Regions from separate parts of the Kitasatospora sp. NPDC048715 genome, predicted to be linked through region 2. Evidence: predicted binding sites of a transcription regulator. Region 2 holds the regulator's gene; each other region holds the start of a gene.
The links. Region 2 encodes HrcA, which represses chaperone genes, less so after heat shock. Its sites were predicted from a motif close to TTNGCACTCNGNNNNNCNGAGTGCNAA; they were not measured.

Region 1 (7,681 bases), on a different contig from region 2:
GAAGATGTCGGGCGTGGAGATCGGCGAACTGCGGCTGCCCAAGGGGGCCGCGGTCACCCTGGTCGTGCGGGAGGGGAACTCCTTCGTGCCGGACAAGGCGACGGTGCTGCGCGGCGGGGACGAACTGCTGGTGGTCACCACGGACGAGGTCGGCGAGGCGGCGGAGCGGCGGCTGCGGGCCGTGGACAAGGGCGGCAAGCTCGCGGGGTGGCTGAACGGGCGGTGAGCGCGGGGGTCGGCTCGGCTCGGCCCCTTCACTGCTCGAAACCGGCTGGGGCGGGCCGTCACGGCCGCTCCGGCTCGCCCGGCCCGCCAGGCTCCTCCGGCCCGTCACGGCTGGGGCGGGCCGGAGGAGCCTGGGTCGGCCGAGGGTCGGCCGAGGGTATCTACGCGCGTAACTGATACGATGGTTCGATCATCCGTATAACCACCGCTAGACCACCCCCAATTTCTGCCTGACGCAGAGTTGGCGCGACCGCTCGGCGGCCGCGGTCCGGCTCCCGGCCACCACGCCGGACCGGCCCGGTATCTACCCCGGTCGACGCGCGAGAGGACGACTCTCGGCGCCGTCGGGGCCACACCATGCCCTGCCGCGCTACCAGGCAGCAGGAAGGACCGACCGTGACGGCGCGCCGAACGGTCGACACCGCCGCGGACCACGCGGCCACCCCCGCAGCTCCGGCCCCCGCCCGCGTCGGGTACGGCGAGCTGCTGCGCACGCCCGGGGCCTGGACGTTCCTGTCCCCCGCCCTCGTCGCGCGGCTGCCGTACGCGATGCTCAGCATGGGCATCCTGCTGCTCGTCACCCGGACCCACGGCTCGTACGGCACCGCCGGTACGGTCACCGCGGTCGCCGCCGTCGCCCAGGCCCTGGTCGGGCCGCAGACCGGGCGGCTCGCGGACCGCTACGGCCAGGCCGCGGTGCTCGTCCCGACCGTCCTGGTGCACGCGGCCGCGGTCGGCGCGCTGATCGCGCTCGCGCTCGGTCACGCGCCCGCCTGGAGCCTGTTCCTGGCCGCCGTCCCGGCCGGTGCGAGCGTTCCGCAGGTCGGCGCGATGGTCCGGGCCCGCTGGGTGGCCACGTTCACCGCGGACGGCGCCTCCGACGCCTCCGCGGCCCGGGTGAGCACCGCCTTCGCCTTCGAGTCCGTGACGGACGAGTTCACCTTCGTGATCGGCCCGATCCTGGCCTCCGGCATCGCCGCCCTCGCCAACCCGGCCACCGCCCTGGTCGCCGAGGCCGCGCTGACCCTCGTCGGCGGCCTGGCCTTCGCCGCCCAGCGGCGCACCGCCCCGGCCCGGATCGTGCCGCAGCCCGGCACCAAGCGCGCCTCGGCGCTCGCCTCCCCCGGCGTCCGCCTGCTGGCCGGGACCTTCCTCGGGGTCGGCGCGGTGTTCGGCGGCATGCAGGTGTCGGTGAACGCCTTCGCCGACTCGGTCGGGCAGCACGACGCCGGCGGCACCGTGTACGGGATCTTCGCCGGCGGCTCGATGCTGGCCGGCGTGCTGTACGGCGTGATCGCCTGGCGGCGGCCGGTGCAGCAGCGGATGCTGATCAGCTACACCCTGCTGGTGCTGGGCTGCTCGGTGCTGTGGGCGATGCCCAACCTGGTCGCGCTGACCGTCGCCGGGCTGGTCTGCGGACTGGCCATCGCGCCGACCCTGATCAGCGGCTACACCCTGGTCGAGACGCTGGTCGCGGACGGGGCCAAGACGGAGGCCTTCACCTGGCTGACCGGCGCGATCGGGCTGGGGCTGGCCGTCGGCTCGATGGCGGCGGGCCGGCTTATCGACGGGCACGGGCCCTCGACCGGGTTCCTGGTGCCGGTGGCCGGGGCCGGACTGGGGCTGATCGTGCTGCTCTCGCTGCGGCACCTGCTGGTGGCACCGGGACCCGGGGCGGCCGTCGCGGGCACCGCTCCGGCCCGGGGTTCGGGCGACGTCCCGGCGGAGCACGGCGGTGCCGGACGGCTGGTGGGCGCGGCCAAGGGCTGAGCGGGAGGCGGTCCGGTGGCCGGGCCCGGCCCATCTCACACCGGAGTCGCTGGACTGATCCCGCGGAATGCCGCATCATTGACCATCGTTAGCACTCATCAGGCGAGAGTGCCAGGAGGAAGACAAGTGCCCACGTACCAGTACCAGTGCACCGAGTGCGGCAACGGCCTGGAGGCGGTGCAGAAGTTCACCGACGAGGCGCTGACCACGTGCCCCGACTGCCAGGGACGACTCCGCAAGGTCTTCTCGGCCGTGGGCGTCGTGTTCAAGGGCTCCGGCTTCTACCGGACCGACAGCCGCTCGTCCTCCAGCAGCACGGTGGGCGCCGGGTCGTCATCGACCCCCTCGACGTCGTCCGCCACGTCCACGTCCTCCTCGGCTTCGTCCTCGTCGTCGAGCTCCGGCTCCTCGTCGTCGTCCAGCCCGGCTCCCGCCGCGAGCTGACCTCGGCACCGGGCCATCGGCCCGGGACGGCCCGCAGACCTCGGAGAGGCCCGTCGGCCCCGCTTCCACGCGGGGACGGCGGGCCTTTCCGCGTTCCCGTCGGCTCCGGCCGTCGGCCTCCCCGCTTTCCCCTCTTTCCCCTCTTCCCCCGCTTCCCCCCTCCTCCCCTTCTTGCCCCGCTGCGGCCCCATGGGCTTTCCGTCACCCCGGACGGGCCGGAGCAACTCGTGCGGGTGAACGAAGTTGTCCACAGGGCCCGGTTGTCCACAGGCCTGGGGAAATTGCTGTCCGAGTTCGCCGGAAACGCTCATCGTGTGGGCATCCGGTCCGCGAGGGGCCGGGCCGCCGACACTCCGGAGGTGCGTCGATGACGACCGCGAACTTCTCCCTGCCCCTGCCCCTCCCGCTGCCCGCGCCCGCCGTGCCGCCCCGGCAGGAGCTGCCGGGCTTCCCGCCGATCCGGCGCGGGTGCGGCGGGTGGCACCGCTGGCGCAGTGCGGTGCGACGGCGGGCCGGGGTGCCCGTCCTGGTGCTGCTCGCGGTGGCGGCGGCGCTGGCGCTGGGGCCCGCGCGGGCCGGTCTGCCGCCGCCCCAGGGGGGCGCGCTGGGCCGGACGGGTTGTCAATCCGGGACTGCGGAAGATCACCCGTAACCGGGGGGCGACTTCGTCGTTCGAGGCGGCATGAAGGGCTTCAAGGAATTCCTGCTGCGTGGAAATGTCATCGACCTCGCCGTGGCCGTGGTCATCGGCGCGGCTTTCACCAACATCGTCAACGCCTTCGTCAAGGGCGTGATCAATCCACTCGTCGGCGTCTTCGGGACGAAGGACCTCGCGTCCTACAGTTCCTGCCTCAAGGGGCCCTGCGAGGTGAGCCCGACCGGCGAGGTCACGTCCGGAATCCTCATCCTGTGGGGATCGGTGCTCAGCGCCGCAATCCAGTTCCTGATCACCGCGGCGGTCGTCTACTTCGTTCTGATCGTGCCCATGAACAAGCTGGCGGCCCACCGCAAGACCCTCGCCGAGAAGGCGGCGGACCTCGAAGCCAAGGAGGTCACCCTGCTGACCGAGATCCGCGACGCGCTGGTCGCGCCGCTGCGCTGACCGACGGGTGCCGGTCGGCGCCCGGTCCCCGTTCCTCAGCCCCCGTGGTGCGGCGGGCGCTGGCTCAGGTACCAGTCCAGCCCCCGTCCACCACCCTCCCCCGCCCCGGGGCGGGCACCCCAGCCCGCATCGGTGTCGTCGCTGGACTGCTGGTCCAACGGGTCCCGGAAGACCAGCCGGGCCTTGGCGGCCGCAGCCTCCCGGGGCTCCTGCGCCCGGTCCTGCTCCTGGCCCTTTTCCTGCCCCTGCTCGCTCACGCCGTCCACTCCGTCCACTCGTCCCTCCCCTCCAGCCTAAGAGCCCCGCGGCACGCCTCGGGCCCCGGTGCGGAACGCTCCGCGCCAGGGCCCGGATGAGGGCTCGGCCAGCGGGCCCGGCCGGCCCGTCGGACGGGCTGTCGGGCGGCCTGCCAGGCGGAACTGCCGGGTGGCCTGTCGGGTGGCCTGTCAGGCGGCTTCGAAGCCCGCGTGGTCGGCGATCTTCTTCAGCTCGGCCAGCGCGTGCTTCTCGATCTGGCGGATCCGCTCGCGGGTGAGGCCGTGCTGCTTGCCCACCTCGGTGAGGGTGCGCTCGCGGCCGTCCTCCATTCCGTAGCGGGAGCGGATGATCGAGGCGGTGCGGTCGTCCAACCGCCCGATCAGGTCGTCCAGTTCCTCGCGGCGGAGCATGACCATCACGGCGTCCTCGGGGGACGTGGCCCCGGTGTCCTCGACGAGGTCACCGAACTGGGTCTCGCCCTCGTCGTCGACCGACATGTTGAGGCTGACCGGGTCGCGCGCCCAGTCCAGCACGTCCTTGATCCGGGCCTCGGTGGTGTCCAGCTCGGCCGCTATCTCGGCCGGCTCCGCCTCACGGCCCAGCTCCTTGGACTTCTCCCGCTGCACCCGCCGGATCCGCCCGAGCTCCTCCACCAGGTGCACGGGCAGCCGGATGGTGCGGGACTGGTCGGCGATGGACCGGGTGATCGCCTGCCGGATCCACCACGTCGCGTACGTGGAGAACTTGAAGCCCTTGGCGTAGTCGAACTTCTCGACGGCGCGCACCAGGCCCGCGTTGCCCTCCTGGATGAGGTCCAGCAGCGGCAGGCCGCTGCGCGGGTAGCGACGGGCGACGGCGACCACGAGCCGGAGGTTGGACCGGATGAAGACGTCCTTGGCGCGCTCGGCGTCGGCGGCTATCGTCTCCAGCTCCTCGCGCGTGACGCCGTCGGGGAGTCCGCCCTCGTCCATCAGGTGCTGGGCGTACACGCCGGCCTCGATCCGCAGCGAGAGCTCGACCTCCTCGGCGGCATCGAGCAGGGGTGTCCTGGCGATCTCGTCGAGGTACATGCCGACCAGGTCGCGGTCGGCCTCAAGGTTGGTCGGGCGGGCCGCGCGACTCCGGTCGGCCCTGTCGCGAACGACGGCACGGGTGGCCATGCTTGCTCCCTTTGCTGGTATTGCCGAGGTCTGCCTGCCTGCCTCGTGAGGGCAAGAAGTGCGGGCCCCTGGAGGCACACACGTAACGATCCAACGAACAGAATCCGGACAACATTCCCAAGTCACTCAGATTCTTCCCGGCGATGCAGTATCCTGCCGGTTTTCACCCCGGCCTCGAACGCTGAGTGACCGGTCGGACGCATCCCGTACCATCGGCCAACTATCCCGGGAGCGATGTCTTCACTCGACCGACACGCTGCCGCCGCCCACCCGTTGAACCCGCGAACGGCCGCCGACGTTCCCCGCGTTCCCCGCTTTCCGCGGCCGCACGCACCCCGGCACACGCAGGTCCTCCTCACAAACGATGCCGAATCGCTATCACTCCGGCTCTTGCCCGGCACGGGACACTGGGAAGGTGTCAGTCATGCACCTGACCAACGGCACGAACCGCCTCACTGCGCGTAACCGCAGTCTCCTTCGGGACACCGCGCTCGCGCTGGGCTGTGCCGCACTGTTCGGCCTGCTGGCCGCTCCGGTGACCGGCCAGTGGCACCCGCTGGTCCGCTTCGACCAGGAGTGGATCGGCGAACTGCACACCTACGCCCGGGAACACCGGGTGTGGACCGCCTCCGTGCAGACGCTCTCGGACATCGGCGGCACCGTCACGATGCGGATGCTGCTCGGAATCGCCGCCGGGTGGCTCTGGTTGATCGGCGCACGGGTGCTGGCCGGCTGGGTGGCCGCCCAGGCGCTGGTCGGCTGGGGCGCCCAGTGGGCGCTGAAGCTGGCCTTCGGCCGCAGCCGCCCCTCCTTCACCGATCCGGTCTCGCACGCCGACGGCCCGGCCTTCCCCTCCGGACACGCCATGGCCTCGGCGATCACCTGCGCCGTCCTGGTCGGCCTGCTCTGGTACCGGGTCGGCCGGCGCGGCCGCACCGCCGCCTGCCTGGTGGCGGCGGCCACGGTGCTGACCATCGGCTGGACCCGGATCGCGCTCGGGGTGCACTGGCCCAGCGACGTCCTGGCCGGCTGGCTGGCCGCCGGCATCGTGCTGGGCACCGTGACCGCCGTGATCCAGGTCTGGCGCCCCGGCGCCCTGGCCCGGGACGTACGGCGGGTCAACTGGCGCACCAGGGACCGGGTCCAGCGGGTCGTCGTGTCGGGCGGGCGCTCCTCACGCACGGCCGCCCCGCTGGACGAGGACGGGCCGCACGGCCCGCCGGAGGAGGTCCCGGGCGACCCGTCCGGCCGGGCCGACGAGACCGTCCGCTGAGGCCTCGTCAACCCACGGCCCGCTCCCGGCCACCGCCGACCACCGCCGACCACCGCCGACCACCGCCGACCACCGCCGACCACCGCGCTAGCGTGGCGGCCATGCCCGACACCACCGCCCCCACCGCCCCCATCTCCTCCGCCGCGCCCGCCGGTTACCCCGTGCGCCCGCTGCGGATCGCCACCGTCCAGGCCCAGGCCGTGGCCGGTGACATACCCGCCAACGTCGCCCAGGCCGCCGAACTGATCCGCGAGGCCGCCCGGGCCGGCGCCCGGCTGGTGCTGTTCGCGGAGAAGGTCCTCTCCGGGTACGAGCCCGAGCTGATCAGCGCCGACCCCGTCAAGTACGCCGTCCAGACCGGCGATCCGCGCCTCACGCCGATCGCCGAGGCCTGCCGCGAGACCGGCACCGCCGCCATCGTCGGCGCCGCCGTACGGGACGGCGCCGACCTGCGCGTCTCCGCCCTCGTCCTGGGCCCGGACGGCGAGTTCGTCACCCGCTACGACAAGCAGCACCTGTTCATGACCGAACGCGAGCACTACCGCCCCGGGACGGCCGGCTGCACCCTGGAGCTGGACGGCTGGCGGCTCGGGCTCGGCGTCTGCTACGACTCCGGCTTCCCCGAGCACGCCCGGGCCGCCGCGCTCGACGGCTGCCACGCGTACCTGGTCGGCGCGCTGTTCAGCATGGGACACGGCCACCACGAGTCCCGCACCTGGTTCCCGGCCCGCGCGCTCGACAACACCCTCTACACGGTGCTCGCCAACCACATCGGCCGCACCGGCGGCTGGCACACCTGCGGCGGGAGCGCGGTCTGGGGCCCGGACGGCCGGCTGATCGCCGAAGCGAGCGAGGACCGGCGCGAACTCGTCGTCGTCGACCTCGACCCGGACGTCCTGCGCCGCACCCGCGAAACCGAGTCCCTCCTCGCCGACCTCGCCCTCGCCACCGCCCGCCCGCAGGCCCCCCGAGCCCGCTTCACCCTGGCCTGACGCACCTCGGCGGCCACCCCGGCCGGCCACCCCGGCCGGGAGCGTCGGGGCACGGGGCGCGGTCGGCTCCGGCGCACCGGCCACGGCCCGGTCAGGAGGCGCGCATCGCCGCCACCGCGGTCATCCGGCCGACCCGGCGGGCCGGCAGCACCGCGGCGGCCAGGCCGACCAGGACGGTCAGGGTCAGGGCGGCCAGCACCGGCAGGACCGGCGGGGTGCCGACCGTTCCCAGCGTCGAGGTGATCGAGCGGGCGGCCGCCCAGCCGTAGGTGACGCCCAGGCCGGTGCCGACCAGCGCGCCGGCCAGCGAGAGCAGCAGCGCCTCCAGGGTGAGCATCCGGCGCAGTTGCTCGCGCGACATCCCGATCGCGCGCAGCATGCCGATCTCGCGGGAGCGTTCGCTGATGCTGAGCATCAGGGTGGCCGCGACGCCCAGGCCGGCGATGGCGACGGAGAA
Region 2 (7,681 bases):
TGACGCTGCTCAGCAGCACCCGGTCCCCGCCCGGCTCGAAGGCGAGCCCGCCGACCGGCCCGTACGGCAGCCGCTGCGGCTCGCCGCCGTCCAGCGGCACGGCGTGCGCCCAGGTGCGGCGGAAACTGGCCTCGCCCGCGGCGGTGGCGGCGATCGGGCGGCCGTCGGCGGTCCAGCCGAGCACCCGGGTCTGGTGGCTGCCCCAGTGGGTGAGCCGGCGCGACGGGCCGCCGTCCACCGGCACCACGTGCACCTCGGGCGCGCCGTCCCGGGTGGAGGTGAAGGCGAGGTGCCGCCCGTCCGGGGAGAACCTCGGGTGGTGGACCGGCAGGTGGTCCGCCGTCAGCCGCCAGGCCCGGCCGCCGTCCAGCGGGGCGAGCCAGAGGTCGTCCTCGGCGACGAAGGCGACCAGGTCGCCGTGCAGGTGGGGATGGCGCAGGTAGGCGCCCGCCGAGCTGTTCGAGGAGGTGCTCAGGGAGTCCGTCACCCGGCCAGCCTAAGCAGGTGCGCGTACGATCCGCGCCGTTTTTCCCAGACTTCCGGCGCCGCCCGCAGAGGGCTGTTACGCCCTCCCGGGAACCGCCCCGCGGGCCGCCCCGACCGCCTGCACGGCAGCCGTCACGACCAGCGGCCGGTGCGCCCGAGCAGCAGCGCGCCGGCGGCCACCCCGGCGGTCGAGGTGCGCAGCACCGAGGAGCCCAGCCGGTACGGCTTGGCGCCCGCCTCGGCGAAGGCGGCCAGCTCCTCCGGGGAGACCCCGCCCTCGGGGCCAACCACCAGCACGATGTCCCCGCCCTCCGGCAGTCCGGCGTGCGCCAGCGGCTCGGCGCCCTCCTCGTGCAGCACGGCGGCGAACGCGGCCCGCGCCAGCACCGGCGCCAGCTGCCGGGTGGTCATCGGCTCGCGGACCTCGGGGAAGCGCAGCCGGCGGGACTGCTTGCCCGCCTCCCGGGCGGTGGCCCGCCACTTGGCGAGCGCCTTGGCGCCGCGCTCGCCCTTCCACTGGGTGATGCAGCGCGAGGCGGACCACGGGATCACCACGTCCACGCCGACCTCGGTCATCGTCTCCACGGCCAGCTCGCCGCGGTCGCCCTTGGGCAGCGCCTGGACGACCACGATCCGCGGCGCGGGCTCCGGCTCCCGGCGCACGGCGGCGACCGTCACGTCGATCGCGTCCTTGCCGAGCACCTCGGCGACCGTGCCGTCCACCCCGAGTCCCAGCCCGTCGGCCAGGGTGACCGCCTCGCCCGGCTCCAGCCGCTTCACCGCGGCCGCGTGCCGCCCCTCCGGGCCGTCCAGGCGCACCACGGCCCCGGGCACGGCGGCGGCGATCCGCTCGGTCTCGACGACGAAGACGGGCGCGGTCATGACGGGGGAACCTCCAGGAGTGGGACGGGAACACGGAAGGGGTGCCGGGATCCCCCGGCACCCCTCCGCGGACGACTACCGGCCGTTGAAGGCGTCCTTCAGGCGGGAGAACAGGCCCTGCTGGCCCGGCGCGAACTGGCCGGACGGCTGCTCCTCGCCGCGCAGCACCGCGAGGCGGCGCAGCAGCTCCTCCTGCTCGGCGTCGAGCTTGGTGGGCGTCTTCACCTCGACGTGCACTATCAGGTCGCCCCGGCCGCCGCCGCGCAGGTGGGTGATGCCCCGGCCGTGCAGCGGGATCGACTGGCCGGACTGGGTGCCGGGCCGGATGTCGACCTCCTCCAGGCCGTCCAGGGTCTGCAGCGGCACCCGGGTGCCGAGCGAGGCCGCCGTCATCGGGATGGTGACGGTGCAGTGCAGGTCGTCCCCGCGCCGCTGGAAGATGGTGTGGGTGGTCTCGGCGATCTCGACGTACAGGTCGCCGGCCGGGCCGCCGCCGGGGCCGACCTCGCCCTCGCCGGCCAGCTGGATCCGGGTGCCGTTGTCGACGCCGGCCGGGATCTTGACGGTCAGGGTGCGGCGGGCGCGCACGCGGCCGTCGCCGGCGCACTCCGGGCACGGGGTCGGCACGACGGTGCCGAAGCCCTGGCACTGCGGGCAGGGGCGGGAGGTCATGACCTGGCCCAGGAAGGACCGGGTGACCTGGGAGACCTCGCCCTTGCCCCGGCACATGTCACAGGTCTGCGCCGAGGTGCCGGGGGCCGCGCCCTCGCCGCTGCAGGTGGTGCAGGTGACGGCGGTGTCGACCTGGAGTTCCTTGGTGGTGCCGAACGCGGCCTCCTCCAGGGTGATCTCCAGCCGGATCATGGCGTCCTGGCCGCGGCGGGTGCGCGAGCGCGGGCCGCGCTGGCCGGCCGCGGCGCCGAAGAAGGCGTCCATGATGTCGGAGAAGCCGAAGCCCGCCGCGCCGGCGCCGAAGCCGCCGGCACCGCCGCCGCCCGGGGACAGCGGGTCCCCGCCGAGGTCGTAGACCTGACGCTTCTGCGGGTCGGAGAGCACCTCGTAGGCGGCGTTGATCTCCTTGAACCGCTCCTGCGTCTTCGGGTCCGGGTTGACGTCCGGGTGCAGTTCGCGTGCCAGGCGCCGGAACGCCTTCTTGATCTCGTCCTGCCCCGCATCCCGTCGGACGCCGAGTACCGCGTAGTAGTCCGTGGCCACCAAATGCTCCGCTTGTTCCGCCTGTAGTAGTGCTGCGACTGGACGCCACCGTTAAAAATTCTAACGGTGGCCCTTGCTAGGACTCGGCCAGGATCTGGCCCACGTACCGTGCCACCGCTCGCACCGCCCCCATTGTGCCGGGGTAGTCCATCCGGGTCGGACCGATCACACCCAGTTTCGCCACGCTCTCGTCGCCCGAACCGTAGCCGACCGAAACGATCGAGGTGGAATTCAGCCCTTCATAGGCGTTCTCCCGCCCGATCCGGACCGTCATCGCGGCGTCCGCGGTCTCACCCAGGAGGCGGAGCAGGATGACCTGCTCCTCCAGGGCCTCCAGCACCGGCTGGATGGTGAGCGGGAAGTCGTGCCCGAAGCGGGTCAGGTTGGCCGTGCCGGCCAGCATGATCCGCTCCTCGTTCTGCTCGGCGAGCGTCTCGAACAGGGTCGCCAGGACCGTGCTGACCGTCGGCCGGTCGGCCTGCTCGAACAGCGCCGGCAGTTCCTCCAGCAGCCCCGGGACCTCCGGGAGGCGCCGGCCGGCGGCTCTCGCGTTGATCCGGGCCCGCAGGTCCGCCAGCACCGTCTCGCCGACCGAGCCCGGGCAGTCGACCATCCGCTGCTCGACCCGGCCGGTGTTGGTGATCAGTACCAGCATCACCTTGGCCGGGGCCAGCGCCACCAGCTCGATGTGCCGGACGGTGGAGCGCGTCAGCGAGGGGTACTGCACCACCGCGACCTGCCGGGTCAGCTGGGCGAGCAGCCGCACGGTGCGGGCGACCACGTCGTCCAGGTCGACCGCGCCGTCCAGGAAGTGCCGGATGGCCCGGCGCTCGGGGGCGCTCATCGGCTTGATCTCGGCGAGCTTGTCGACGAAGAGGCGGTACCCCTTGTCGGTCGGGATGCGGCCGGCGCTGGTGTGTGGCTGGTGGATGTAGCCCTCCTCCTCCAGCGCCGCCATGTCGTTGCGGACGGTCGCCGGCGAGACCCCGAGGTTGTGCCGTTCCACCAGGGCCTTGGAGCCGACCGGCTCCTCGGTGCCCACGTAGTCCTGCACGATCGCGCGGAGTACGGCGAGCTTGCGTTCGTCCAGCTGGCGGACCTCACCGGCCATGGGGCACGCACCTCCGTCTTCGCACGTTGTCCGACTGTGTCCCTCACTGCTGCGGGCCGCTCCGGGAGGCCCCCGGTCTTGGCACTCTGAACGTACGAGTGCCAGAACCGTACCTGCCAGTGTAAGGCCCGGGTCCTACGGCAGGAACGGCCCGAGGGGCGTGATCCTCCCCGCAGTTCCGGACACGGCCCGCGGGGCCCCGGCGGTTCGATCCTCCCGGCACCGGGGTGGTGCCGGGAGGCCGTCCGGGTGGCAGCATCGAAAGCGACGGCGAACGGAGGAGCAAGCGATGTCGAGCTCGGGCCAGCACACCCGTTTCGCGCCCGACCGCGGCCTGACCGGCCGCATGGTCGCGACGATGTTCGTGATCGGGTTGCTGTACGTCGGTTTCACCGGCCTGCTGATCGCGCTGCTGCGCGGCGCCTGGCCACTGATCGTCCTGATCTCCGGCGGGCTGTTCGTGGCCCAGTTCTGGTTCAGCGACAAGATCACCGAACGGGCGATGGGCGCCCGCCAGGTGTCCCCGGAACAGTTCCCCCAACTCCACGGCACCGTCGACCGGCTCTGCGCCCTGGCCGACATGCCCAAACCGCGGGTGGCGGTCGCCGACAACGACATGCCGAACGCCTTCGCCACCGGCCGCAACCCGCAGAACGCGGTGATCTGCGTGACCACCGGGCTGCTGCGCCGGCTGGAACCGGAGGAGCTGGAGGGAGTCCTCGCGCACGAGCTGTCGCACGTCGCCCACCGGGACGTCGCGGTGATGACGATCGCCGGGTTCCTCGGCGTCCTCGCCGGGGCGATGACCCGGATCGCCGTGTACGGCGGGTTCATGGGCGGCGGGCGCAACAACAACGACCAGAACGCCGCCATCCTGGCGCTGATCATCCCGCTGGTGTCGATCGTCGTCTACGCGATCAGCTTCCTGCTCACCCGGCTGCTCTCCCGCTACCGCGAACTGGCCGCCGACCGGGCCGCCGCCCAGCTCACCGGCCGGCCCAGCGCCCTGGCCTCGGCGCTCACCAAGGTGACCGGGCAGATCGCGGCCATCCCCAGCAAGGACCTGCGCCAGGCGCAGCCGTACAACGCCTTCTACTTCGCCCCCGCGCTGAGCGCCCGGGAGGCCGCCTCGCAGCTGTTCTCCACCCACCCCAGCCTGGAGAAGCGGCTGGAGCAGCTGGCGAGGATCTCCGAGCAGCTCGGCCACTGAACCCGCCGAGCCCCTGACGCGAAAGGACCGCCGTGGGAATCCTGGACACCCTGTTCGGCCGCACCAAGCCCGTCAAGCCCGACCTCGACCAGCTGTTCGGCGTGCCGTCCGCCGCGCTCACCCTGGAGGCCGGGGCCGGGTTCACCCCCACCGGGCTCGGCTCGGTCTGCTTCGCGGCCGTCGAGGGCGCGGCCTTCGTCCAGGTCGAGCAGCAGGTCCGGGCCCTGCTGGACGCCGACACCGAGCGCGGCGGCGTCCCGGTGGAGGCCTCCAAGGACGACTACGGCTACTCCTGGCTGCTCGCCCGGCACCGGCCCGACGAACTGCCGGAGCTGGTCAACGACCTGCACGCGGTCAACAGCGAGCTGGAGGCGAACGGCTTCGGGCCGCAGCTGCTCTGCTCGCTGGTCGCCTTCCGCGATCCGCAGGGGCGGTCGCTGGCCCTGGTCTACCTCTACAAGCGCGGGACGTTCTATCCCTTCGCCCCGATGCCCGGCGGCGGGGAGAAGCGCAACAGCCCGCTGGAGCTGCAGGTCAACGCGATGCTGGGGAACGACCTGCGGCTGGAGAAGGACCTGAGCCGCTGGTTCCCGGTCTGGGGCGCGCCGGGCCTCTGACACACCGTCCGCCGTCCCTATGATCACCCGTATGCGCAGCCGCCAGTACGGACCCGACCTGACCCCGCCGTGGAAGAAACAGCGGCCCGCCCCGGAGGTGCCCGCCGAGCGGGACCTGGTGGTCGAGGAGGCGGCGACCGGCTTCTGCGGGGCGGTGGTGCGCTGCGAGAAGACCGCCGAGGGGTTCACCGTCACCCTGGAGGACCGGTTCGGCAAGCACCGGGTGTTCCCGCTGGTGCCGCGCGGCTTCCTGCTGGAGGGCCGTGCCGTCACCCTGGTCCGCCCGGCCGGCCCGGCTCCCGCCCGGACGCCGGGCCGCACCGCCTCCGGCTCCGTCGCCGTCCCGAACGCCCGCGCCCGGGTCGCCCGCGAGTCCCGGATCTACGTCGAGGGCCGGCACGACGCCGAGCTGGTCGAGCGGGTCTGGGGCGACGACCTGCGGATCGAGGGCGTCGTCGTCGAGTACCTGCGCGGCATCGACGACCTGCCCGCGATCGTCGCCGACTTCGCGCCCGGCCCCGGCCGCCGCCTCGGCGTCCTGGTCGACCACCTGCTGCCGGGGACGAAGGAGCACCGCATCGCCGCCCGGGTCACCGGCGACTCGGTGCTGGTCGTCGGCCACCCCTACATCGACATCTGGCAGGCCGTGAAGCCCTCCAGCGTGGGCATCCCCGGCTGGCCCGCCGTCCCGCGGGGCGAGGACTGGAAGGAGGGCACCTGCCGCCGCCTCGGCTGGCCGGTGGACACCCCGGCGGCCTGGAAGCACATCCTGTCGAAGGTGGACAGCTACAAGGACCTGGAACCCGAACTGCTGGGCCGGGTGGAGGAACTGATCGACTTTACGGCCCTGCCGGGTCAGGAGTAGGTCCGGAACTCCGAGGTGTCCAGCGTGATGTCGAGCAGATCCAGCGGAATCGACTCGCCGAACTTCGCGGTCCGCTCGACCGCGTAGTCCGGCAGCCCGGAGGCCGCCGCTCGACTCGGCTCGGTGAGCAGCACACAGACACCCTTGATCGGGTCGACAATCAGATATGCGGGAATCTGGCCCTCTGCATAGAGCTCCCGTTTGGTCCGGTAGTCGCGAAGCACGCTGGTCTTCGAAACCACCTCGACCGCCAGGGTGACCGCAAGCGCGGGCAACAGCCGACCGCTCTCCTCCGCAGCCCCCCGCTCAAACACGACCAGGTCCGGCTGCGGCTCACTGGCCTCGCGGGGAAAGGCCACATCCTGCGTGGTCAGTGCATTCCACCGGGTGTACGGCGTCTGGTGCTGGATGGCCCGGATGATGAGGTTGTGGACCATGTCCGGCCCGGCCATCATCACGATTTCCCCCCTGATGAGCTCGGCTTTGAAGCCTTCGGGGACCTCCAGATTCTCGAAGATCCCCGTCACCCGGTCATCAATGGCGGTCATTGCGCGCTCCCTACGACGGCTGACACCACGTTAACGACACTCAGTCCACCAAGTCACGAACAACCGCGTCCGCCAGGAGGCGGCCCTGGAGGGTCAGTGCGGCGCGACCCTGCTCGTAGGGCCCGGCGGCGAGGAGGCCGTCGGCGAGGTGCCGGTCCGCCGCCTTGCGGCCGGTGTCGGTGAGCAGGTCCAGGGGGATGCCGTCGACCAGGCGCAGCTCCAGGAGGATCCGCTCGACGCGGCGGTCCTCCTCGGCCAGCACCTCGCGGGCCAGCGCCGGGGTGCGCTGCTCGGCGAGGGCCTGCGCGTAGGCGGCGGGGTGCTTGGCGTTCCACCAGCGGACGCCGCCGACGTGGCTGTGGGCGCCGGGGCCCGCGCCCCACCAGTCGGCGCCGGTCCAGTACAGCTCGTTGTGGCGGCAGCGGCCCTCGGGGGCGGTGGCCCAGTTGGAGACTTCGTACCAGGAGTAGCCGGCGGCGGCGAGCGCCTCCTCGGCGATCAGGTAGCGGTCGGCGTGCACGTCGTCGTCGATCATCGGCAGTTCGCCGCGCTTGACCCGGGCGGCGAGCCGGGTGCCCTCCTCGACGATCAGCGAGTACGCGGAGACGTGGTCGGGCCCGGCGCCGATGGCGGCGTCCAGGGAGGCCCGCCAGTCGTCGTCGGACTCGCCGGGGGTGCCGTAGATGAGGTCGAGGTTGACGTGCTCGAAGCCGGCCGCGCGGGCCTCGGCCACGCAGGCCTCGGGGC
Region 3 (7,681 bases), on a different contig from region 2:
ACCTCAAGGTGCCGATATCGATGTTCCTGACCCGGGACATCGTCAAGAACGACTACGGCTACTTCAAGCCGCTCCAGGCCCTGGGCAACCACGTCCAGAACCACACCGTGGACCACCCGGTGATGAGCAGGATCCCGGCGGAGAAGCAGAAGTCCGAGATCTGCGACGCGCAGTCCGCGCTCACCCAGCAGTACGGCGCCGCCCCGCTGCTGTTCCGCCCGCCGTTCGGCGACGGCGCCAACACCCCGACGCTCAACACCTCGGTCCAGCAGTGCGGCCCGCGCGCGATGGTGCTCTGGCGCGAGTCGATGCAGATCCACGACATGCAGTACCAGGCGGGGGACAAGCAGCTGAAGCCCGGCGACATAATCCTGGCGCACTTCCGCGGCCCCAAGGAGCTCAAGGGCGCCACGATGACCCAGATGTTCGGCGACCTGCTGGCCCGGATACAGGAGCAGGGCTTCTCGGTGGCGCGGCTGGAGGACTACATCCAGCCACCCGTGTGACCGAGGCCGCGGGTCGACCCCCTAGGACGCCGCGACCGGCTGTCCCAGCATCATCAGCGGCCCGTTGTCGGTGCGGCTGAGGATCACCGTGACGCTGTTCGGCCCGGAGGGCTTGAGCTGGCGGCGCAGCTCCTCCGGGGTGATCGCCATCCCGCGCTTCTTGATCACCACCGTGCCGACCGCCCGCTCGCGCAGCAGCGCCTTCAGCTTCTTGATGTGGAACGGCAGCACGTCGGTGAGCTCGAAGGCGTGCGCGTACGGGGTGGCGACCAGCTCGTCCGAGGTCAGGTAGGCGATCTTCGGGTCGATCAGCCGGCCGCCCACCTGCCCGGCCACCTCGGCCACCAGGTGGGCCCGGATCACCGCGCCGTCCGGCTCGTACAGGTACCGCCCGACCGGGCCGGCCGGCGGGTCGGGCAGGTCGCCGCCGGTCAGGCTGGCGCCCTGCGGCAGCAGGGTGGCGCGGTGCGGGCTCGCGGCCCTGGTGCCGAACCAGAGCACCGCCTCCTTGACGTCGCCGTGGTCGGAGACCCACTCGGCCTCGGCGTCCCGCGGCACGGCCTCGTGCGGGATGCCCGGCGCGACCTTCAGCGCGCCGATCGGGGTCCGCCGGCCGGCCTCGATCGCCCAGGAGAGCGGCGGGGCGTACGCCTCCGGGTCGAACACCCGGCCGCGCGAGGTGCGCCGGGCCGGGTCGGTGAACACCGCGTCGTAGCCGGTGACGTCCACCTCGGCGACGTCCGCGCAGCGCACCTCGACCAGCTCGGACAGGCCCAGGGCGGCGGCGTTGGCCGCGGTGGCGGCGCAGGCCGCCGGGTCCTTGTCGACGGCCAGCACCTCGATGCCCGCCCGGGCCAGCGCCAGCACGTCCCCGCCGATGCCGCAGCACAGGTCCGCCAGCCGTCGGACGCCCAGCGCGGCGAACCGCTGCGCCCGCCACTCGGCCACGCTGCGCCGGGTGGACTGCTCGACCCCGTTGGGCGTGAAGTACATCAGGTCGGCGTCCGCCCCGAACTTCGCCCGCGCCCGCTGCCGCAGCCGCGCCTGCCCGAAGGCCGCCGAGACCAGCTCCGCCGGATGCTCCCGGCGCAGACGGGTCGCCAGCGCCAGCTCCTCCTCGGGGGTGAACTCGCGCAGTTCGGCGAGCAGGGCCTGGCCCTCGGGCGTCAGCAGCGGCTGGAGGTTCTCGGTGTCCACGGGGGCCATTCTCGCCGCTCGGCCGGTCGGTCACCGCAGCGGTGCGGCGGTCACCGGCCGATGACGGGGATGCCGGAGGCGAGCCAGCCCACGAGCACGCCCAGCGGTGCCGCGGCCACCGCGGCGTACGGCGTGATCCGGTAGCCGAGCCGCCGGGTGCCCCGGAAGGTCAGGGTCAGCAGCACGAGCAGGACCACGACGCCGAAGACGTCCAGGGCCACCGTCCCGGGGCCGTACAGGGCGAGCAGCTTCAGCACGTTGAGCACGAGCGATCCGAGGAACACCGCGACGGCGGTCACCGCGAGCACCACCGCAGCGAGCACCAGGTCCGCCGCCCAGTGGATCCGCGGCGGCGCGGACGGGGCGGCCGCTCGGATCACCGGAACGCCCCCGGGACGAGCGGCGGCGCGGGCGGGGCGTCCTTCGCGCCGGAGGGGCCGACGCGTACCGGGGTGTCCGTCATGGCAGGAGTCTGCCCGAGGGAGCGCCGTCCGTACATGGGTACGGGAATCCGGACGCCCGCTCGACTTCCGGTGGGCGGGGCGGCGGGTCCGTCGGCGGGCCGGCCGACGGGTGCGACGGGCCCGCGCACAGGGGTCGGACGCACCGGGATCGAGGTCACGGCAGGAGTCCGCGGGGGCCGGGCCGGGGCGCACGCGAGTGCGGCTGCTCACCCGCGGAACCGGGAGTCCCAGGGCGCGTCGTTGGCACTCTGGTTGACTGAGTGCTAACACGGCCCTATGGTCGTCCTTGGCACTCCCCACCGGGAGAGTGCTAACGCGACGACGTGTGTCTGACCCCCGCGACGGCAGGCCCGCAGGATCGCCCTACCCGTTAGAAAACCCCGTAATCTCCGAAGGGGAGCTCGGACGTGACCACCAGCAGCAAGGTTGCCATCAAGCCGCTCGAGGACCGCATTGTGGTCCAGCCGCTCGACGCCGAGACCACCACGGCCTCCGGCCTGGTTATCCCGGACACCGCCAAGGAGAAGCCCCAGGAGGGCGTCGTCCTGGCCGTCGGCCCGGGCCGCTTCGAGGACGGCCAGCGTCTGCCGCTCGACGTCGCCGTGGGTGACATCGTCCTGTACTCGAAGTACGGCGGCACCGAGGTGAAGTACCAGGGCGAGGAGTACCTGGTGCTTTCCGCCCGCGACGTCCTCGCGATCATCGAGAAGTAAGACGTTCCGACCCGCCCCGGATCCGTGTCCCAAGTGACAGGGGCCCGGGGCGTGGTTGTTGGTTCACGTAGTTCGGCGGCCGGTGGGCCGGCCGCAGCCCCGAGGGAATAGGGAACATGGCGAAGATCCTGCAGTTCGACGAGGACGCCCGCCGCTCGCTGGAGCGCGGTGTCAACAAGCTGGCCGACACCGTCAAGGTGACCATCGGCCCCAAGGGCCGCAACGTCGTCATCGACAAGAAGTTCGGCGCCCCGACCATCACCAACGACGGTGTCACCATCGCCCGCGAGGTCGAGCTGGACGACCCGTACGAGAACCTTGGCGCGCAGCTCGTCAAGGAGGTCGCCACCAAGACCAACGACGTCGCGGGTGACGGCACCACCACCGCCACCGTGCTGGCCCAGGCCCTGGTCAACGAGGGTCTGCGCAACGTCGCCGCCGGTGCCGGCCCGGCCGCCCTGAAGAAGGGCATCGACAAGGCCGTCGCCGCCGTCTCCGAGCACCTGCTCTCGATCGCCCGCGAGATCGAGGGCAAGGACGACGTCGCCGCCGTCGCGTCGCTCTCCGCCCAGGACACCCAGGTCGGCGAGCTGATCGCCGAGGCGATCGACAAGGTCGGCAAGGACGGTGTCATCACCGTCGAGGAGTCGAACACCTTCGGCGTGGAGCTGGACTTCACCGAGGGCATGCAGTTCGACAAGGGCTACCTGTCGCCGTACTTCGTCACCGACGCGGAGCGGCAGGAGGCGGTCCTGGAGGACCCGTACATCCTGATCAACCAGGGCAAGATCTCCTCCATCCAGGAGCTGCTGCCGCTGCTGGAGAAGATCCTCCAGGGCGGTGCCTCCAAGCCGCTGCTGATCATCGCCGAGGACGTCGACGGCGAGGCGCTGTCGACCCTGGTCGTCAACAAGATCCGCGGCACCTTCAACGCCGTCGCCGTCAAGGCCCCGGGCTTCGGCGACCGCCGCAAGGCGATCCTCGGCGACCTGGCCGTCCTGACCGGCGGCACGGTCATCTCCGAGGAGGTCGGCCTCAAGCTCGACCAGGTCGGCCTGGACGTGCTGGGCACCGCCCGCCGCGTGACCATCACCAAGGACGAGACCACCGTCGTCGACGGCGCCGGTGACTCCGAGGCCGTGGCCGGCCGCGTCGCCCAGATCAAGGGCGAGATCGCCGCGACCGACTCCGACTGGGACCGCGAGAAGCTGCAGGAGCGCCTGGCCAAGCTGGCCGGCGGCGTCTGCGTCATCAAGGTCGGCGCCGCCACCGAGGTGGAGCTGAAGGAGCGCAAGCACCGCCTGGAGGACGCCATCTCGGCGACCCGTGCCGCGGTCGAGGAGGGCATCGTCGCCGGCGGTGGCGCCTCCCTGGTCCACGCCGCCAAGGTGCTGGACGGTGGCCTGGGCCTGTCGGGCGACGAGGCGACCGGTGTCGCGGTCGTCCGCAAGGCGCTGCACGAGCCGCTGCGCTGGATCGCCCAGAACGCCGGCCTGGAGGGCTACGTCATCACCTCCAAGGTCTCCGAGCTGGAGGCCGGCCAGGGCTACAACGCCGCCACCGGTGAGTACGGCGACCTGGTGAAGGCCGGCGTCATCGACCCGGTCAAGGTCACCCGCTCCGCCCTGGAGAACGCCGCCTCGATCGCCTCCCTGCTTCTCACCACCGAGACCCTCGTGGTGGAGAAGAAGGAGGAGGAGGCCGACAACGGTCACGGCCACGGCCACGGCCACTCGCACTGAGGCTCCGACGCCTGACCGGAGGCCCGGTCCGCGCCCCGCGAGGGGTGGCGGGCCGGGCCTCCGGCGTTCACCTTCACCGTTCAACTATCAGTAGAATTTTGCAGAATGCAAAGATTGCCTTATAACTGAGGCATGATCGAGGCCCGCCATCTGCGCGTCCTGCGTGCCGTCGCCCGCACCGGCTCCTTCTCCGCCGCCGCCCGCGAGCTGGGGTGTACGCAGCCCGCCATCAGCCAGCAGATGAAGGCGCTGGAGAAGTCGGTGGACACCCCGCTGGTGGTCCGCTCGGGCCGCGGGATGCAGCTCAGCGAGGCCGGCCGGGTCCTGCTCAAGCATGCCACCGGAATCCTCGCCGGGCTCTCGGCCGCCGAGGAGGAGGTGGCCGCGATCGCCGGGCTGCGGGCCGGGCGGGTGCGGCTGGTCTCCTTCCCGACCGCGAGTTCCACCCTGGTGCCGCCCGCGGTCGCCCGCCTGCGGGACGGCCATCCGGGGGTGCGCGTGTCGCTGGTCGAGGCGGAGCCGCCGGAGTCGCTGGCGATGCTGCGCGGCGGCGAGTGCGAGATCGCGCTGGCCTTCCGCTACCCGCAGTCCGACGGCGCCGTCGCGCTCCCGGCGCCGGCCCACGGCACGCCGCGCGAGGCCCGGGCCGAGGCCAATCTGGAGGCGCAGCAGCTGACCGCGGGGTCCGACTGGTCCGATCTGGTGGTCACCCCGCTGCTGGACGACCCGCTGGTGGGCCTGCTGCCCGCCGGCCACGGGCTGGCGGGGCGGGGCGGGGCGGTGGGGCTGGCCGAGCTGGCGGGGGAGCAGTGGATCGCCGGCTGCCCGCAGTGCCGGGGGCACCTGGTGGAGCTGTGCGCCGGGGCGGGCTTCGAGCCGCGGATCGACTTCGCGACGGACGACTACCCGGCGGTGGTCGGCCTGGTGGCGGCCGGGCTGGGGGTGGCGGTGCTGCCCCGGCTGGCGCTCCGGTCGGTGCGTCCTGACGGCGTGTCGACGGTGCCGGTGCACACGGCCTCCGGGGCGCCCGCGGTTCGCCAGGTGGTCGCGCTGACCCTGCCGGACCTGGCGGAGGTGCCGGCCGTGGCGCTGATGCTGGAGCGGCTGGCGGGGGCGGCCGCCGATCGCTGACGGTGGGTGACGGGGCCGCGGGGGTCCGGTACGTAGGGTGAGCCAGAAGGCTGAAGCGCCGCGAAGGAACGTTTCTTCACGGCGCTCACGGAGTCGGGTCTAGCGCTGGGCGACCGCCGGCGGGGCCAGCGGGACCTCGACCAGTCGGTGCCGCGAGCGCCCCAGCATCTCCTCGCGCTCGTCCTCGGTCATCCCGCCCCAGACGCCGTACGGCTCACGGACCGCCAGCGCGTGCGCCGCGCACTCGGCGATCACCGGGCAGCGCATGCAGACCTCCTTGGCGCTGGCCTCGCGCGAACTGCGCGCGGCCCCGCGCTCGCCCTCGGGGTGGAAGAAGAGCGAGCTGTCCACGCCACGGCAGGCTGCGGAGAGCTGCCAGTCCCAGAGGTCCGCGTTGGGACCGGGGAGGCGGGAGAAATCTGCCATGGCTCATTCCCTTCAGAGGCTGTCGGCCGTCGGCCGGGCGTTCGGCGGGGCTGCTGCCGAGCGGTGCGGCGGGGCTTCGATGCACTGGTGTGGACACCTGGAAATATGACTTAAGGCAACTCCATGGACAAGTCACCCACACACTGGCACAACAGTCAATGACCATACGAAAGCTATAAAAACGGGCATAGTGGGCAAGGGCCCCGCCGGGCGCGGGCGTGGCAATCGGGTGGCCGACGGGCGCGCGACGTGCCGAATCGGTGTGCGGGTCGTACGCCCACCGCGCGCGAGCTGCGCAAAAGTGCGGCGTGTGCACCGCGATGCGGCTGATCGGTAATGGGTTGGCCACGTACAGTGGTGGAGATGGCCCCGAAGGCCGTAACTCATTCGAGTGACGGTCGTTGGAAGTGCGGAGGCGGTTAGCGGGCGCCGGACGTCGGGAACGATCGCGGGCAGGTTGGGGCGATCAGGACGGAGTCTGTCGCCGATCGGCCGTGTCGGAGAGGTTCGTACCAGCCAGGAGGCTCAACGTGACGCGGATCAGCTGCGGAGGACGACGGTCATGACTTCCGTTCTCGTTTGCGACGATTCCCCGCTCGCCCGCGAGGCGCTTCGCCGCGCGGTCGCGACCGTACCCGGTGTGGACCGGGTCACCACCGCGACGAACGGGGAGGAGGTCCTCCGCCGCTGGGTGGCCGACCGCTCCGATCTCGTTCTGATGGACGTCCGGATGCCCGGCCTCGGCGGGGTCGAGACGGTCCGGCGGCTGCTGTCCGCCGACCCCGGCGCGCGGATCATCATGCTCACCGTCGCCGAGGACCTCGACGGCGTCGCGCTCGCGGTGGCCGCCGGCGCCCGCGGGTACCTGCACAAGGACGCCTCGCGCGCCGAGCTGCGGGCCACCGTCACCCAGGCCCTCGCCGACCCGACCTGGCGGCTCGCCCCGCGCCGGCTGCGCAGCCCCGACATGGGCGCGGCGCCGACGCTGACGGCGCGTGAGATCCAGGTGCTGGAGGGCATGAGCCACGGCCGCAGCAACGCCGAGATCGGCCGTGAACTGTTCCTCTCCGAGGACACCGTCAAGACCCACGCCCGACGGCTGTTCAAGAAGCTCGGGGCCTCCGACCGGGCGCACGCGGTGGCGCTGGGTTTCCGCTGGGGCCTGGTCCGCTGACCACCGGCGGCGCCGCCGGGTGCGGCGTGCCGCCGGCGGTTCCCGGAGCGGGTGCCGCACAGGCGTGTGACGTTACGGTCCCGAGGTTGCACCATGGAGGAGTGGAGCACCTCGGGGACCAGCGGACAGGCACTGCGGCGAACCACGCAGCCGCAGGACACTCGGCGGACGGCGCGACGGACGGGACCACCACCGATCGCGGCGGGGCGGGAGGCGGCACGGTGCAGGAGGGGCCGGTGGTGCGGGGCACGCCCTACGGTGCCGCAGCGCATAACGTTCCGGTGCACAACTCCGGACGCGGTGCCGCGTTTTCCCGCTCGACCAGGCA

Region 1: the regulator HrcA is predicted to act here: its motif matches at 2,084-2,110, upstream of ACGFSC_RS39415 (FmdB family zinc ribbon protein).
Region 3: the regulator HrcA is predicted to act here: its motif matches at 2,408-2,434, upstream of groES (co-chaperone GroES).

What each region holds. Positions count from the first base shown of each region.
Region 1 is NZ_JBICVH010000028.1:32,964-40,644, reverse strand. It holds gene ACGFSC_RS39425 (potassium/proton antiporter) at 1-226, shown strand, start outside; gene ACGFSC_RS39420 (MFS transporter) at 622-1,995, shown strand; gene ACGFSC_RS39415 (FmdB family zinc ribbon protein) at 2,122-2,439, shown strand; gene ACGFSC_RS39410 (hypothetical protein) at 2,807-3,091, shown strand; gene mscL (large conductance mechanosensitive channel protein MscL) at 3,122-3,541, shown strand; gene ACGFSC_RS39400 (hypothetical protein) at 3,577-3,798, opposite strand; gene ACGFSC_RS39395 (sigma-70 family RNA polymerase sigma factor) at 3,988-4,959, opposite strand; gene ACGFSC_RS39390 (phosphatase PAP2 family protein) at 5,384-6,232, shown strand; gene ACGFSC_RS39385 (carbon-nitrogen hydrolase family protein) at 6,334-7,224, shown strand; gene ACGFSC_RS39380 (ABC transporter permease) at 7,316-7,681, opposite strand, start outside.
Region 2 is NZ_JBICVH010000010.1:151,914-159,594, reverse strand. It holds gene ACGFSC_RS20185 (PDZ domain-containing protein) at 1-487, opposite strand, end outside; gene ACGFSC_RS20180 (16S rRNA (uracil(1498)-N(3))-methyltransferase) at 619-1,368, opposite strand; gene dnaJ (molecular chaperone DnaJ) at 1,444-2,583, opposite strand; gene hrcA (heat-inducible transcriptional repressor HrcA) at 2,660-3,694, opposite strand; gene htpX (zinc metalloprotease HtpX) at 3,984-4,904, shown strand; gene ACGFSC_RS20160 (hypothetical protein) at 4,937-5,521, shown strand; gene ACGFSC_RS20155 (DUF3097 domain-containing protein) at 5,553-6,386, shown strand; gene ACGFSC_RS20150 (Uma2 family endonuclease) at 6,377-6,934, opposite strand; gene hemW (radical SAM family heme chaperone HemW) at 6,975-7,681, opposite strand, start outside.
Region 3 is NZ_JBICVH010000001.1:764,508-772,188, forward strand. It holds gene ACGFSC_RS03590 (polysaccharide deacetylase family protein) at 1-506, shown strand, start outside; gene ACGFSC_RS03595 (class I SAM-dependent methyltransferase) at 528-1,712, opposite strand; gene ACGFSC_RS03600 (hypothetical protein) at 1,754-2,083, opposite strand; gene groES (co-chaperone GroES) at 2,575-2,880, shown strand; gene groL (chaperonin GroEL) at 2,997-4,622, shown strand; gene ACGFSC_RS03615 (LysR family transcriptional regulator) at 4,755-5,753, shown strand; gene ACGFSC_RS03620 (WhiB family transcriptional regulator) at 5,853-6,179, opposite strand; gene ACGFSC_RS03625 (response regulator transcription factor) at 6,742-7,353, shown strand.